2 regions of the Rhizobium sp. G187 genome follow, and region 2 is predicted to be linked to the other one. Evidence: riboswitches for the same ligand, from Rfam matches in the RefSeq annotation. Region 2 holds a riboswitch; the other holds the start of a gene.

Region 1 (7,193 bases), on a different contig from region 2:
AGACGAGAACGAAGACGAGGCCTAGAAATGCACCAGCTTCGGGTCGGCGCAAAAGGCCGGAAAAATGAATGTGTCGCACGGTTTTCCCTTTCAACGGCAGGTGCTTTGGCAAGCCCAAGGGGCCCTGCCATGCGCGTAATGTGCCAGCCGCTCCAAGCGAAACGGCTGGCACCGGGGCTCAATTAACGAGCGCCCTTCTGTACGCCTGCGAGTGTGGCGTCGATGTTCGACGCATCGACAATGCCTGGTCCTGTCAGGACCGGGCGGGTCGGAAGGTCGGTGCCGAAATCGATGTGGGCCGCGAGCAAGGTGACCGAGAGCAAGGATTGCAGATACGGTTGCTGGTCGATGGCGAAAGCTTGTTCCTTGTTTTTAATACGCGCGAGCGTGGATTCGCTGAAATCGAAAGATCCCAGGTGAACCTTGCCAATCCGGTCGGCTTGCTGAATGCCGATTGCTGCACTATCGGCGTCACCAGCGCTGATAGTTGCCAGACCGTCGATCGTCGGGTCTTGAAGCAGCGTCGCCTTGATGGCTTCTGCCACTGCGTTCGGATCGCCGAAGCTTGAGGAAGGAAGCGGGAGTGAGGTGGATTTGCCGCCCGACTTTGCGATGCCATCGGCAATGCCCTTGCAGCGGGACTCGATGTTTGCGGTTCCCGGCAGGGTGTTCACACAGACGACATTCTTCTGACCGTGCTGTCCGAAATATTCGCCGCCGGCAACGCCGGCAATGTATTCGTCGGAACCGACATAGTTGATGGCACCGAGTTCTTTCGCCTTTTCGGCGCTACCGGCATTCATCAGGATGACCTTGATCCCAGCTTCAACGGCCTGCTTGATGACGGGGTCTTCGGATTCTGGAACCCAGTTCGGGATGACCAGGCCATCGACCTTCATCGAGATTGCGGTCTGGATGAGCTGGACCACGTCAGGCGCGAAGTTGTCGTAGGTCTGTAGTCGCAAATAGTTCACGGAGCCGCCATTGGCCGCTACCACCAACTGGGCATCGTCGACGCCCTTCTTGATCTTGTTCCAGAAGGCGTCGTCGTTCTTGCCGCCGACAACTGCGATGTTGGCGGCGGAAGCCGCCGTAACGCCGATGGCGAGCATGGCAGCCGCGGTTGCGAGCTTGGCGATGGATTTCAGCATGGTCATTGGGTGTCCTCCTCCTCGTCCGCCCCCTCGGCGGACTTTAAAAAAACGATTGGTGATTGCCCTCCGGGCCGGTCTGCTGGTGCGCCGTGTCCTCCTCGACGAGGCGCACCAAATGTCTGTCAGCTTGTTTGCGAGTTCTTGGCGTTCATGCGTGCCTTCTTCTTCTCGAAGCGCGCCTCCATCCTGGCATCGCCCTCTCTGGTGCCGTCGTGCCAGGTGCCGAACAGCTTATCGAGTGGGATCAGGCCATCTCCGCCATAGTTCACCTCGAAATACTTATGGTGCAGGTAGTGCGCATAGGCATGACTATTGAGCGGCGTATTCTCGGTAATCTCCAGCTTGTCGAAGCCGATATGTCCGTTCACGGCGCCGAAGCCTGCCGAGTGTAGCTGAAAGAGAGCGACAATCGGGTTCGACGGGATGATCAGGTGCCAGAACGCGACGGCGTGATACAAAAATCCTTCGATCGGATGCATCGACAGAGAGGACCACGGAGACGGGTTGACCGAATTGTGATGGACCGAATGGACCCACTTGTAGATCGGCTCCTGATGCATCAGCCAGTGAATGCAGAAGAAATGGACCTCATGGATGGCAGGGCAGAGCAGCACCAGAACGCAAAGATAGACGGGATGATCGGCCCAGTTCAGCCACGGAACCCAGCCATTGGCAAAGACCCAGAGAAAGAGCACTTCGACGACCGTCCAGAGTGGGATCGATATGAAGAAGGATCTGAGAAAATTGTCGATGTTCTGGCTCTTGAACCAGAAGACATCCGACGGCTGTTCACTAGGAAACTTGGCATTGTACTTGAACCGAGTGCCCTGCTTGCGCTTCACGTAGTAAATGAGCTCAATCGCGCCGTAGAACACAAAGATGGCGGATGCATTGACGGCATAAAGCCACAAGGCCCATCCCCAGCTCAAGGTTGCCAAGACCTCGCGATCAGGGATGACTAAGTACCAATAGGCGAGCGTGGTTGCCATGTGGAAGGCGTTCCACGGAAACAGGTATTCCGGGATCCACTTGAGCACTGACAGGAATTTCGGCGGCCAGGCCCAGAAGGGCGCAGTCTCGATCGGTGCATTTGGCGCCCAGTCGCCGCGCTTGTTTCGTTTGCCGTATTGCAGATCGTCCACTTGATCTCTCCTTGGACGGAAGGACCGTCCCGCACGTTCATTCGTTGAAGAGAGGGATGACAGCGGGGATCAAATAGAGACGCGATGACGCCTCGCCGTAACCGGCGTGGCACCGCGCTTTGCTCGCCTGATCCTCCCGAACTGCCGGCCAATCCGTGGCTTTGCGGCAGTCCCTCTTCCTTGACAGACAACATGCCGAATTGAGCGACATCAAATCAAGCCTTGACTCAATGCTCCTCAAATGTTGTCTCTTTTATATCAGCAATCACTCTCTAATGATATTTTTTGTCTCAGGTGACCGATGATGATGCGACCAACGATCCGCGATCTGGCCGAGAAGGCGGGGGTGTCCGTCGCGACGGTAAACCGGGTGCTTGCCGGGCAGGATGGCGTTCGGCCGGCCATGCGGGAGAAGGTGGAGCGCGCTGCCGGTGAGATCGGCTTTTACGGCTTGGGTGCGATCCAGAATCGCAATCTGGCAAGCAGGCCAAAATACCGGTTCGGCGTACTGCTGCTGCAGCCGCATCGTCCCTTTTACCAGATGACCGCGGCCGCGCTGCGCGATGCCGCGAGAGCTGTGACCGATGCCGATGTCGAACTCCGTATCGAATTTCTGGAGGATCTTTCGCCGCAAAATACGGCCAGCCGTGCCCTGGAACTGTCTCGGGACTGCCAGGCCATTTGCGTCACAGCGGCAGTTCATCCGGTCGTGACCGAGGCGCTGGATCGGATCACGGATGACGGCGTGCCCGTTTTTGCCTTTATCACCCAGCTTTCGGCGACCGGTCAATTTCCTTATGTCGGCCTCGACAACTGGAAAGTTGGAAGGCAGGCGGCCTGGGCGATCGCGAATGTTTGCAAGGCGCCAGGCAAGATTGGCATTCTGCTCGGAAATCCGCGCTACCGAAATCAGGAGATGAACGAAACCGGCTTCCGGAGCTATTTCAGGGAGTATGCCACCGAATTCACCTTGCTAGAGCCATTGTCCACGTTTGAATCCTCCGCCGTATCGCAAGAAATGACGGAAAAGCTGCTGCGCGAGCACTCCGACCTTGCCGGCCTCTATGTCGCGGGCGGCGGTATCAGCGGCGCATTATCGGCACTGCGCGCGCAGGGCAGAAGCGGCACTCTGGTCGTTGTCGGCTACGAACTCATGGACGTCACGCGCGCAGCCCTGCTGGATGGCACTATGACGGTCGCGATTGCTCATCCCCTTCGTCAGATGGCGGATTGCGCGATCGGTGGGATGATAGAGGCTGCATCGAACCCTCAGGATGTCGGTAGCCTGACGAAGATCACGCCCTTCGAGATCTATACGCGGGAAAATATCTGAGTTGGATATCCTCGGATGACCTAAGGCGTTTTCACCCAATCATAACTCCTTGGATCTTAAAGGTCCCGCGCCTTGCATGGGCATCCGGGTTTTGCTGTTCGGCGGTTCAATGCTTCGGCATGGGTCCGTTGTTGGGACTGCTGTGTGGCTGGCGCCTGTTTGCGACAATCCGCCAAGCCAGCCTCTTCAGGAGCGAGTGGTATGGTGAGGCACTGTGGGTCTCGAATCCGCACCATGGCTTCCAGATAAAATGAAGGAAGAAGGCTTCCTGTCCGTAACCGTGCTGTTCTATGATCGATATGGCTTCGTAATAGACGAGTGGTCAGGAGAACAAACGCATGAAATCCACGATGATGGCCACGGTCAGCGGGCGGTTGAACATCGGATTCGTGCTTGCCCGGTCGTTCACGCTCTCCGCCTTTTCCCTGTTCGTTGATACGCTCAGGCTTGCAAGCGATGACACGGATAAGTCGGGACGGCGCTTTGCTGATTGGCATGTGCTGAGCAGCAAGGGCAATCTCATTGGTTCAAGCTGCGGTATCCAGGTCGCGCCGACGTCGGGCCTCGTCGATCCGACCCAGTTTGACTACATCGTCGTCGTGGGCGGGCTGCTCAATTGCGAAAACCCCGTTGATGAGGAAACGCTTGCCTATCTCCGCCGCGCGGCGGCCAAGAAGGTTCGGTTGATCGGGGTCTGTACGGGCACTTTCATCCTCGCTGAGGCAGGTCTGATGGCTAAGCACGAGACCTGTGTGAGCTGGCTGCATTATGATGCGTTTCGCGAACGCTTTCCTGATCTCGCTGTCCGAGCAGACAGGATCTTCCAGCTTGACCGGTCACGCGGCTCCTGCGCTGGCGGAAGCAGTGCCGCAGACATGGCGGCGCATATTGTCCGTCGGCATATCGGCCCGTCTGCGGAGCGCAATGCGCTTGAAGTCCTGCAGATCGACAAGGCGCGCACCCATCTGGATATCCAGCCGCGCCGGCCGCTGTCGACGGATTATGACGACACGCGCCTGCGGGCGGTCATTCTGATGATGGAGCAGAATATCGAAGAGATGCTGCCGATTTCGAAAATGGCGTCCGCTGTCGGTCTGTCGCGGCGTCAGTTGGAACGGCTTTTCGTCGAGAAGGCCAAGAGCACGCCATCGGCTGTGTATCGGCGGATACGCCTCGAGCGGGCACGCCATTTGCTCGCGCGGACCAAGGCGCCCCTGATCGAAATCGCGGTTGCCGTGGGCTTCGTCAACGCGTCGCATTTTTCCCGCGTGTTCCGGAGTGTGTATGGGCAATCCGCAGCCGAATGGAGAAGCACCATCGGCACCAGCGCAGCGGCCTGAAGTCAGGCCTTTGATTGTCCAGGGCCTGGCTGCACCTGTCGGCCGCTCATGCTGCGCAAGTCGCTATCTGGCTTGCATCTCCACCAAAACAGATAGTATCATTCTCCTGTTCTCAGGGCGGGGTGTAATTCCCCACCGGCGGTATCCGGCTTTGCCGGGAGCCCGCGAGCGCTTTCATTTCGGTGAAAGGCAGCAGATCCGGTGCGATGCCGGAGCCGACGGTTAAAGTCCGGATGGAAGAGGACATAGTCTGCGACGCCCTCCGCAAGGAGATGGCGTGGGCTTTGTTCGCCCAAGGGATGAATGGCGACCGCAGGGTCGTGGTTTGCCGCGAAAGCGGAGCACCCTTGAAAGGCATGAAATGACTGTTTCGAAAATTGAAGAGGCGATCTCTGCGCTTGCGCGCGGTGGAATGATCGTTGTCGTGGACGACGAGGACAGGGAAAACGAGGGCGATGTGATCATCGCATCCGAGGCAATCACCCCCGAGGCCATCGCCTTCATGATGAACCATGCGCGCGGACTGATCTGCGTTGCGATGGAGGGGGATCGGCTGGATGCGCTCGATATTCCCTTGATGGTGCCGCGCAACACCGAATTTTTGAAGACCGCGTTTACCGTCTCAGTCGACTATATCCATGGCACGACGACTGGAATATCTGCTGCAGACAGGGCCGCGACCGTGCGTGCGCTGCTGGATGAAAAGACGGTCGGAGAGGATTTTGCCCGGCCTGGTCATATCTTTCCTCTGCGCGCCCATCCGGAGGGTGTCCGTGGCCGTTCGGGCCATACCGAAGCTGCCGTCGATCTCGCGCGGCTTGCGGGTCTGAAGGCATCGGGTGTCATCTGCGAAGTGGCCAATGACGACGGCACCATGGCCCGTCTGCCGCAACTGGAGGTCTTTTGTGAAAAGCACAAGCTGCCGCTGATCACGATCGCGGATCTGACGCTCTATATTCAAGCGAAACGGGAAGAGAAGGCGGCTGCCGCCTGATTTCGAGGGCGACGGGGAGATGCCGGTTGCTGACCGCATCTCCCCCTATCCATCATATGCTACTAATCTGCGACTGAGGCTTTCACTCGTGCGATGGCCTGCTGCCACCGGTGAAGCACATCCCGGCGCTTCTGATCCTCCATCGAGCCCGGCGCAAAGTTCTGCGCATGGCTGGTTTCGTCAAGCATCACGCCGAGGGTGCGAAGCGCCATGGAGGCGGCACCGAGGGCACCCACTTCCGCCTGATCGCCACGCATGACGGGGCGATCGAGGATATCGGCCTGAAGCTGCATCAGGAAATCATTCATCGAGGCGCCGCCGTCAGCCAGAAGACCGGCCAGAGGCTGGCCCGTATCCTGCTCCATTGCCCGGAAAACATCGGCAATCTGCAGCACGACTGCTTCCATCGTGGCGCGGGCCACATGCGCCGGCGTCGAGGCCAGCGTCATGCCGGCAATCGTACCCGTCGCCTCGTCGTTCCAGTGCGGTGCGCCGAGGCCTGCCAGAGCGGGAACGAAGGTGACATTGCCGCTGTCCGGAACGGTCTCGGCAAGATCGGACAAGGCTTGCGGCCCCGATAGTCCGAGCATGGTCGCGGCAAAGGCGATGGCCTGGGCCGATACCGTGATGTTGCCCTCCAGGGCATAGGCAGTGCCGCTATCGTCCGACCATGCAATCGTGCTGGAAAGCCCGTGGCCGGACAGGACGCGCTCACCGGAGAGCGTCATTAGCGACGATCCCGTGCCATAGGTCGCCTTGACGAGGCCGGGAGCGCGGACGCCATGCCCGTACAGCGCGGCATGGCTGTCACCCATCATTGCCAGGATCGGAACGCCGCCGGGAAGGGCGGTTGTGCCTTCCTGCGTCTGACCGAAAACACTGTTAGACGGCAGGGGCTGCGGAAGTGCCGCGACCGGGACACAGAACAGCCGGCAGAGATCCTCGCTCCAGGCCAGCTTGGCCGTGTCGAACAATTGCGTGCGCGACGCGTTGGAGTGATCCGTCGCAAAGACGGCTCCACCGGTCAGCCTGAACAGCAGCCAGCTGTCGACGGTGCCCGCCCGCAAGCGCCCCTGTTCCGCAAGCTTGCCTGCCGCTTCGACATATTCCATAACCCATCCCAGCTTGGAGGCTGGAAAGAGGGCGTTGATCGAAAGCCCGGTCGTGCTCTCCACGCGCGCGTTTTGTCCAGCTTCGATCAGTGCCTGGCAGGCGGATGCCGTGCGGCGG
Region 2 (7,193 bases):
ACCTTCATGGATCACTATCTTGAGGTCGAATATGACCTGTCCAACGTGATGTTCGTCACCACGGCCAACACGCTGAACATCCCGGGTCCGCTGATGGACCGCATGGAGATCATTCGCATCGCCGGTTACACCGAGGATGAGAAGCTCGAGATCGCCAAGCGCCATCTACTGCCCAAGGCGATCAAGGAACATGCCCTGCGGCCCGAGGAATTCTCGGTCACCGACAAGGCGATCCTGATGGTCATCCAGCAGTACACCCGCGAAGCCGGTGTTCGCTCGTTCGAACGCGAACTGATGAAACTCGCCCGCAAGGCGGTCACCGAGATCATCAAGGGCAAGGTCAAGGCTGTCGAGGTCACGGAAAAGAACATTTCCGACTTCCTCGGCGTCCCGCGCTTCCGCCACGGTGAAGCCGAGGGCGAGGATCAGATCGGCGTTGTTACGGGCCTCGCCTGGACCGAAGTCGGTGGCGAGCTTCTGACCATCGAAGGCGTGATGATGCCGGGCAAGGGCCGCATGACGGTCACCGGCAACCTGAAGGAAGTGATGAAGGAATCGATCTCTGCGGCAGCATCCTATGTCCGCTCGCGTGCTGTCGATTTCGGCATCGAGCCTCCGCGCTTCGACAAGTCGGATATCCACGTGCACGTGCCGGAAGGCGCTACGCCGAAGGATGGCCCGTCGGCTGGTGTGGCGATGGCCACCGCCATCGTGTCGATCATGACCGGCATTCCGGTCAACAAGGACGTTGCCATGACGGGTGAAATCACCCTGCGCGGCCGTGTCCTGCCCATCGGCGGCCTGAAGGAAAAGCTGCTTGCAGCGCTTCGCGGCGGCATCAAGAAGGTTCTGATCCCGGAAGAGAACGCCAAGGATCTGGCGGACATTCCGGACAACGTGAAGAACAATCTTGAGATCGTTCCGGTGTCGCGAATGGGCGAGGTCATCCGCCACGCGCTGCAGCGAGTGCCGGATCCGATCGAGTGGGACGGTACTGTCGAGACGCCTGCCATCGGCACGGTGGAATCGGCAGACGAGAATGGCGTGACCATCGCGCATTGATGCTTTTTGGCACCGCCAAGGTGTCGAAGGGTTAAAAATCGAAAGAAGACTGGCAATTTTGCCAGTCTTTTTTTGTGAAAACACGCTTAAACGGCTTGTTTTCCGGGGCTTTCGAGTGCTTTTGAGTTGCGTAGGGCAGAAGCATTCGTATTCTCCGCCCGACTTAGTCATTGAGTCGTTTCATACCAATCAGAAAGGGTGGAAACATGAACAAGAACGAACTCGTATCCGCGGTCGCCGAGAAGGCTGGCCTGACCAAGGCCGATGCGGCCTCTGCCGTCGACGCCGTTTTTGAAACGGTCCAGGCCGAGCTGAAGAACGGCGGCGACATTCGCCTGGCCGGTTTCGGCGCCTTCACCGTCGCCCGTCGCGAAGCTTCCAAGGGCCGTAATCCTTCGACCGGCGCTGAAGTCGATATCCCGGCTCGTAACGTTCCGAAGTTCACGGCCGGCAAGGGCCTGAAGGACGCTGTCAACAGCTGATCGGTCGCGATCGTCGCCACCCACGGTGCGACGCTCAGCTGACAACAGTTTAAGCCCGGCCTCGTGCCGGGCTTTCTTTTTCTCGATCTTGCGCTGCAGCAAAACCTGTCCTAGTCTTCTGCCTGCCGGCTTACCGGCAATCGTTCTCAGGGCGGGGTGAAACTCCCCACCGGCGGTATGGGGTTTCGGCCTCGAGCCCGCGAGCGCCTACTCCACCCAGTGGAGAAGGGTCAGCAGATCCGGTGTGATGCCGGAGCCGACGGTCATAGTCCGGATGAAAGAGAATGAGGTCAAAGCGGTTTGTCCTTTCCCAAGGGGAGGGGGCTTTCGCTGCGCAAGAACCTGTGCCCCGCGGTCTGGTCTTGTCCTCATCTGTCCTGATTTATGTTGGTCCTTTGATGTAGGAAACACGCATGAATCAGAGCTCCGTTTCGCTCTTGCGCTCCCGGGCCGTTATTGGCGCCGGTTTCATGGTACTCGCGGGCATCGCCTTTGCCGGGCTCAATGTGGTCACTCAGTGGCTCGCGATGACCCTCGGCTTTCCGCCGGCTTCGACCGCTTTCTGGCAATATGGCTTTGCCCTCGTCCTTTCGCTGCCCTTGCTCTATCGTCTCGGCTTGCGCGCCATGCGCACCGCCTATCCTATACGCCACCTGATCCGTGTCCTGCTGGCCGCTTTCGGCGTCCAGGCCTGGGTCATGGGGCTGGCGACCGTTCCGATCTGGCAAGCCATCGCCCTTGTCATGACCTCGCCCTTCTTCATCATTGTGGGTGCCCGTCTGTTTCTCGGAGAGACGGTCGGTCGCGACCGGTGGTTTGCCACGTTGACTGGCTTCATCGGAGCGATGATCATTCTCCAGCCCTGGTCCGACGCCTTCACGTATCAGGCCTTGCTGCCGGTTCTCTCGGCGCTTCTGTGGGGCGGCTCTTCGCTGATCATGAAGAACCTGACGCAATACGAGGCGCCGGAAACGGTAACCGTCTGGCTGCTTGTGCTCCTCACGCCGATCAATGCCGGACTGGCGGTGGCCGGCGGCTTTGAAGTGCCGCATGGTCTGGCGCTGTGGCTCCTGCTCAGTGCCGGCCTTCTGACGGCGATTGGCCAGTATCTGCTGACGCTTGCCTACAACGCAGCGGATGCGGCCTACGTGCAGCCTTTCGACGACCTGAAGCTGCCGCTCAATGTTCTGGCTGGCTGGCTGGTCTTCGGCTATGCGCCAAGTGGCTATCTGTGGATCGGTGCACTGCTGATCCTCGGTGCCTCCTTGTTTCTAATGCTGCGGGAGGCCCGCAGGGAGACGGCGGCGGAATAATAAACGCTGTTTGGGGGCAGCTCGGGAAACTGTCATCCGACTGTCATCGGACTGCCTCAAAAGCCTCCTGTTCCATTTTGGATTTTGGAGGTTTTCAGATGACCCATGGTCTTTCTCGCGTCGCCCTGACGGCGGCGCTCTTCGCTTCGGTCTCCCTTCCTGCTGCCGCCGAACAGGTCTTCAACCGCATCGCCACATTCCCGGTCGCCACCAATCTGCCAGCCGACAAGGACAAGCTGACGACGACATCCGCCGAGATCGTCACGGCTTCGGAAGATGGCAACACGCTGATCTATTCGGACAGCCCGCTCGGTGCCATCGGCTTCGTCGACATCACAGACGCCAAGGCGCCGAAGGCTGCCGGCGCTCTCATGATGGGCGGAGAGCCGACATCGGTTGCCGTCGCCGGCGGCAAGGCGCTGGTCGGCGTCAACACCTCCGAGAGCTTCACCAACCCGTCGGGCAAGCTTGCCATGGTCGATATCGCCACCAAGGCTGTCGACGCCTCCTGCGATATTGGCGGCCAGCCGGACTCCGTGGCCGTCGCGAAGGACAAGTCTTTCGTCGCCATTGCTATCGAGAACGAACGCGATGAAGACGTCAACGACGGCGCCATTCCGCAGATGCCGGCCGGTGATCTCGTCATCCTGCCGCTCGCCGACGGCGTTGCCGACTGCGGATCGATGAAGCGTGTGGCACTCACGGGCATCGCTGAAGTCGGTGCGGATGATCCGGAGCCGGAATTCGTCGCCATCAACAGCCTCGGCGAAATCGCCGTGACGCTGCAGGAAAACAACCACATTGCGATCGTCGACGGCAAAACCGGCGAAGTGAAGTCGCATTTCTCCGCAGGCACGGTCGACCTCGCAGGCATCGACACCAAGTCCGAGGGTGCTCTGTCCTTTACCGGCAAGAAGGCTGGCGTGCTGCGCGAGCCGGACGCCGTAAAGTGGCTGGACGACAACCGCCTGGTTGTTGCGAATGAGGGGGACTGGAACGGCGGTTCGCGCGGTTTCACCATCTTCGACAAGACCGGCAAGGTCTCTTACGAATCGGGCGTGTCTCTGGAGCAGGAAATTGCCCGTATCGGCCATTTCCCTGACAAGCGCGCCAAGTCGAAGGGTATCGAGCCAGAAGGCCTGGAGGCCGCAACATTCGGCGACCAGCCATATTTCTTCGTGCTTGCCGAACGGTCCTCGATCGCCGCTGTCTACAAGGATACAGGCGCTGAGCCCGTACTTTCGCAACTGTTGCCGTCGGGCATTTCGCCAGAAGGTGCGGTCGCCATCCCGTCGCGCAACCTGCTCGTCACCGCCAATGAGGTTGACCTCGGCGAAGATGGCGGCCCGCGTTCGCATATCATGCTCTATGAGCTTGGCGAGGGAACACCGGCCTATCCGATGCTGCAGTCTGCCATGGTAGACGGCGCACCGATCGGTTGGGGCGCTCTGTCCGGTTTGGTCGGCGACGCCGAAAAGGCAGGCCAGCTCTACGCCGTCAACGACAGCTTCTATGCGATGCAGCCGACGATCTTCACGATCGATGCGACGCAGAAGCCGGCAGCGATCACATCTGCTCTCCCGATCACCCGTGGCGGTGCTGCGGCCCAGAAACTCGACATCGAAGGCATCACGCTGGATGGCAAGGGCGGCTTCTGGCTCGCTTCGGAAGGCGATGCCGCAAAGCTCGTCGGCCATGGTCTCTACAACGTGGACGCCAAGGGTGAGATCAAGGCAGAGATCGGTTTCCCGACCGAGCTCCTGGCTGGCCAGACGCGCTTCGGTCTCGAAGGCATCACCTCGGTCGGCGAGGGCGATGACATGACGCTGTGGATGGCCGTGCAGCGTGAATGGGGAGATGACGAGAAGGGCTCGGTGAAGCTCCTCTCCTACAATCCGAAGTCCAAGGAATGGGGCGGCGTGCGCTATCCGCTCGAAAAGGCTGACGCCGGGTGGGTCGGTCTCTCCGAGATCACGGCCCATGGCGATCATGTCTACATCGTCGAGCGTGATAACCAGGTGGGCGACAATGCCAAGCTGAAGAAGCTCTACCGCGTTGCCATCGCAGACCTGAAGCCCGCCAAGATCGGCGAAGAGCTCCCGCTCGTTGCCAAGGAAGAAGTCCATGACTTCATTCCGGACCTGAAGGCCGCCACCAACGGTTACGTTGTCGATAAGCTCGAAGGCTTCGCCTTCGATGCAAGCGGCAAGGCCTTTGCCGTGACGGACAATGACGGTGTCGACGACAGTTCTGGCGAGACCCTCTTCTGGGAAGTGAACCTGAACGCCACCAACTAAGTGGCCTAGAGGTATCGTACACGAGAGAGGCCGGGTGAGGGATCACCCGGCCTCTTTTCTATCTCAATGCCTGTTCCGGATTTACCACCGGTGATGGACATGCGGTGCGATGAGGCGCTCGTAGACCTCCCGCGACGCTGCCATGACGTCTGAAGAGAGTGCCGCCATATCCGAAGCGGCGGCATTCGCCTTCGCCTGTTCGCCATTGCGGGCGCCGGGAATAACCACCGTGACGGCGTCATGCATCAGGATCCAGCGAAGCGCGAACTGCGCCATGGAGGCGCCTGATGGCACCAGCTTGCGGACCTCTTCGACGGCTGCGAGGCCCGTTTCGAAGGGCACGCCGGCAAAGGTCTCACCCACGTCGAAGGTCTCGCCATTGCGGTTGAAGTTCCGGTGGTCTTCGGCAGCAAACTGCGTCTGTGCCGTGATCTTGCCCGAGAGCAGGCCGCTTGCCAGGGGCACACGGGCAATCACCGCCACATTGCGGCGTTTGGCTTCCTGGAAGAACAGGGCCGCCGGGCGTTGGCGGAACATGTTGAAGATGATCTGGACGCTGGTAACGCCCGGATATTCGATGGCTTTGAGCGCTTCCTCGACCTTTTCGACCGACACGCCATAATACTTGATCTTGCCGGCCTTTCGGATCTCTTCCAACCCCTCGAACATCTCCTGACGGTAGTAGACATCGGTTGGCGGGCAGTGCAGCTGAACGAGATCCAGGCTGTCGACATCGAGGTTTTTCAGCGACCGATCGATGAAGGCCTCAATATTGGCCTTGGTGTAGCCATCGGCCAAATGCGGGTTCAAGCGTCGACCGGCCTTGGAGGCGACCATTGGGCGCTCACCGCCCCGGGCCTTCAAAACGTCGGCGATGATCCGCTCGGATCGCCCGTCGCCATAGACGTCGGCCGTGTCGATGAAAGTCATGCCGGCGTCGAGCGCGGCATTGAGTGCTGCGCGGCCGTCGGCCTCCGACACTTCGCCCCACGAACCGCCGATCTGCCAGGCACCGAAGCCGATGTCGCTGACCGTGAACTCGGTTCGGCCAAAAGAATGTGTTCTCATCTCGTCTCTCCCTTGAAGTGGCTTTCGAGCTAGCAAGTGGAGCGCTGGGAAACAAGCTTCAACCGTTGTGATCCAGTCAGCCGGGTTTTGCGAAGAAGAAGGAAACATCTCGGAGCAACGCCATGGCCAAAATGATCCGCAAGGGGGATCTTCCGACGAAGACCTGTCCGACCTGCACCAGGCCGTTTGCATGGCGCAAGAAGTGGGAACGGGATTGGGCGAATGTGATCTATTGCTCAGAGCGCTGCCGCCGAGAGGCGAAAACCGGGGCGACGCGCAAAGCGTAATGCTGATCAGTTCTTGTTCGGCTGACCCAATGGAAAATCCATGACCGATACCGCGCCCACCACCAGCCGTCTCCTGTTCTATGCCCTGCCGGCCCTGCCGCTGGCGGCGATCGCGCTGCCTTTCTACATTGTTGTTCCGACCTTTTATGCTGACAATTTCGGCATTTCGCTTGCGGCGATTGGCGGTCTGCTTCTCGCCATCCGGCTGCTGGATGCCGTGACCGATCCGCTGTTCGGCTGGCTGTCAGACCGGGTGCGGTCTGGCTTCGGGCGGCGGCGCTTCTTCTTTCTCATCTCAACGCCGCTGACGGCGCTGTCGGCCTTCATGCTGTTCTGGCCGCCCTCCGATGCCGGGATTGTCTATCTCGCCATCTGGGGTGTGGCCCTGTCGATCGGATCAACATGGTCGCTTTTGCCCTACACGGCCTGGGGCGCAGAACTGGCAACAGGCTATCAGGATCGCGTTCGGCTCTCTGGCTGGCGCGAGGGGGCGACGCTGGTGGGCTCGCTGCTCGCGATCACGCTGCCCTTCGCCGGCGGTATCGACACGGCCTTCGGTTTCCATGGTCTCGCCTGGCTCGCTGTCCTGATTGCGGTTGCATTGCCGGTGTCAGCACTTATCGCCGTCTGGCGTGTCCCCGAACCCGTCGACCTCACCAAGCGTCAGCTGTCGATCGGCGAGGG

The links. Region 2 has a riboswitch for FMN ahead of ACSV9I_RS20500 (DMT family transporter). Riboswitches for the same ligand answer to the same signal wherever they lie in the genome.
Region 1: linked by a shared signal. The riboswitch ahead of ribB (3,4-dihydroxy-2-butanone-4-phosphate synthase) and the one ahead of ACSV9I_RS20500 (DMT family transporter) in region 2 are both predicted to bind FMN.

Annotation. Positions count from the first base shown of each region.
Region 1 covers NZ_JBPUGM010000005.1:164,444-171,636, reverse strand. Annotated here, with positions in the region: gene ACSV9I_RS15810 (ABC transporter permease) at 1-79, opposite strand, end outside; gene ACSV9I_RS15805 (substrate-binding domain-containing protein) at 183-1,112, opposite strand; gene ACSV9I_RS15800 (sterol desaturase family protein) at 1,277-2,296, opposite strand; gene ACSV9I_RS15795 (LacI family DNA-binding transcriptional regulator) at 2,598-3,629, shown strand; gene ACSV9I_RS15790 (GlxA family transcriptional regulator) at 3,968-4,969, shown strand; FMN riboswitch at 5,074-5,218, shown strand; gene ribB (3,4-dihydroxy-2-butanone-4-phosphate synthase) at 5,331-5,963, shown strand; gene ACSV9I_RS15780 (FGGY family carbohydrate kinase) at 6,026-7,193, opposite strand, start outside.
Region 2 covers NZ_JBPUGM010000009.1:62,781-69,973, forward strand. Annotated here, with positions in the region: gene lon (endopeptidase La) at 1-1,062, shown strand, start outside; gene hupB (DNA-binding protein HupB) at 1,269-1,544, shown strand; FMN riboswitch at 1,683-1,834, shown strand; gene ACSV9I_RS20500 (DMT family transporter) at 1,958-2,857, shown strand; gene ACSV9I_RS20505 (esterase-like activity of phytase family protein) at 2,956-5,154, shown strand; gene ACSV9I_RS20510 (aldo/keto reductase) at 5,236-6,222, opposite strand; gene ACSV9I_RS20515 (DUF2256 domain-containing protein) at 6,354-6,509, shown strand; gene ACSV9I_RS20520 (MFS transporter) at 6,550-7,193, shown strand, end outside.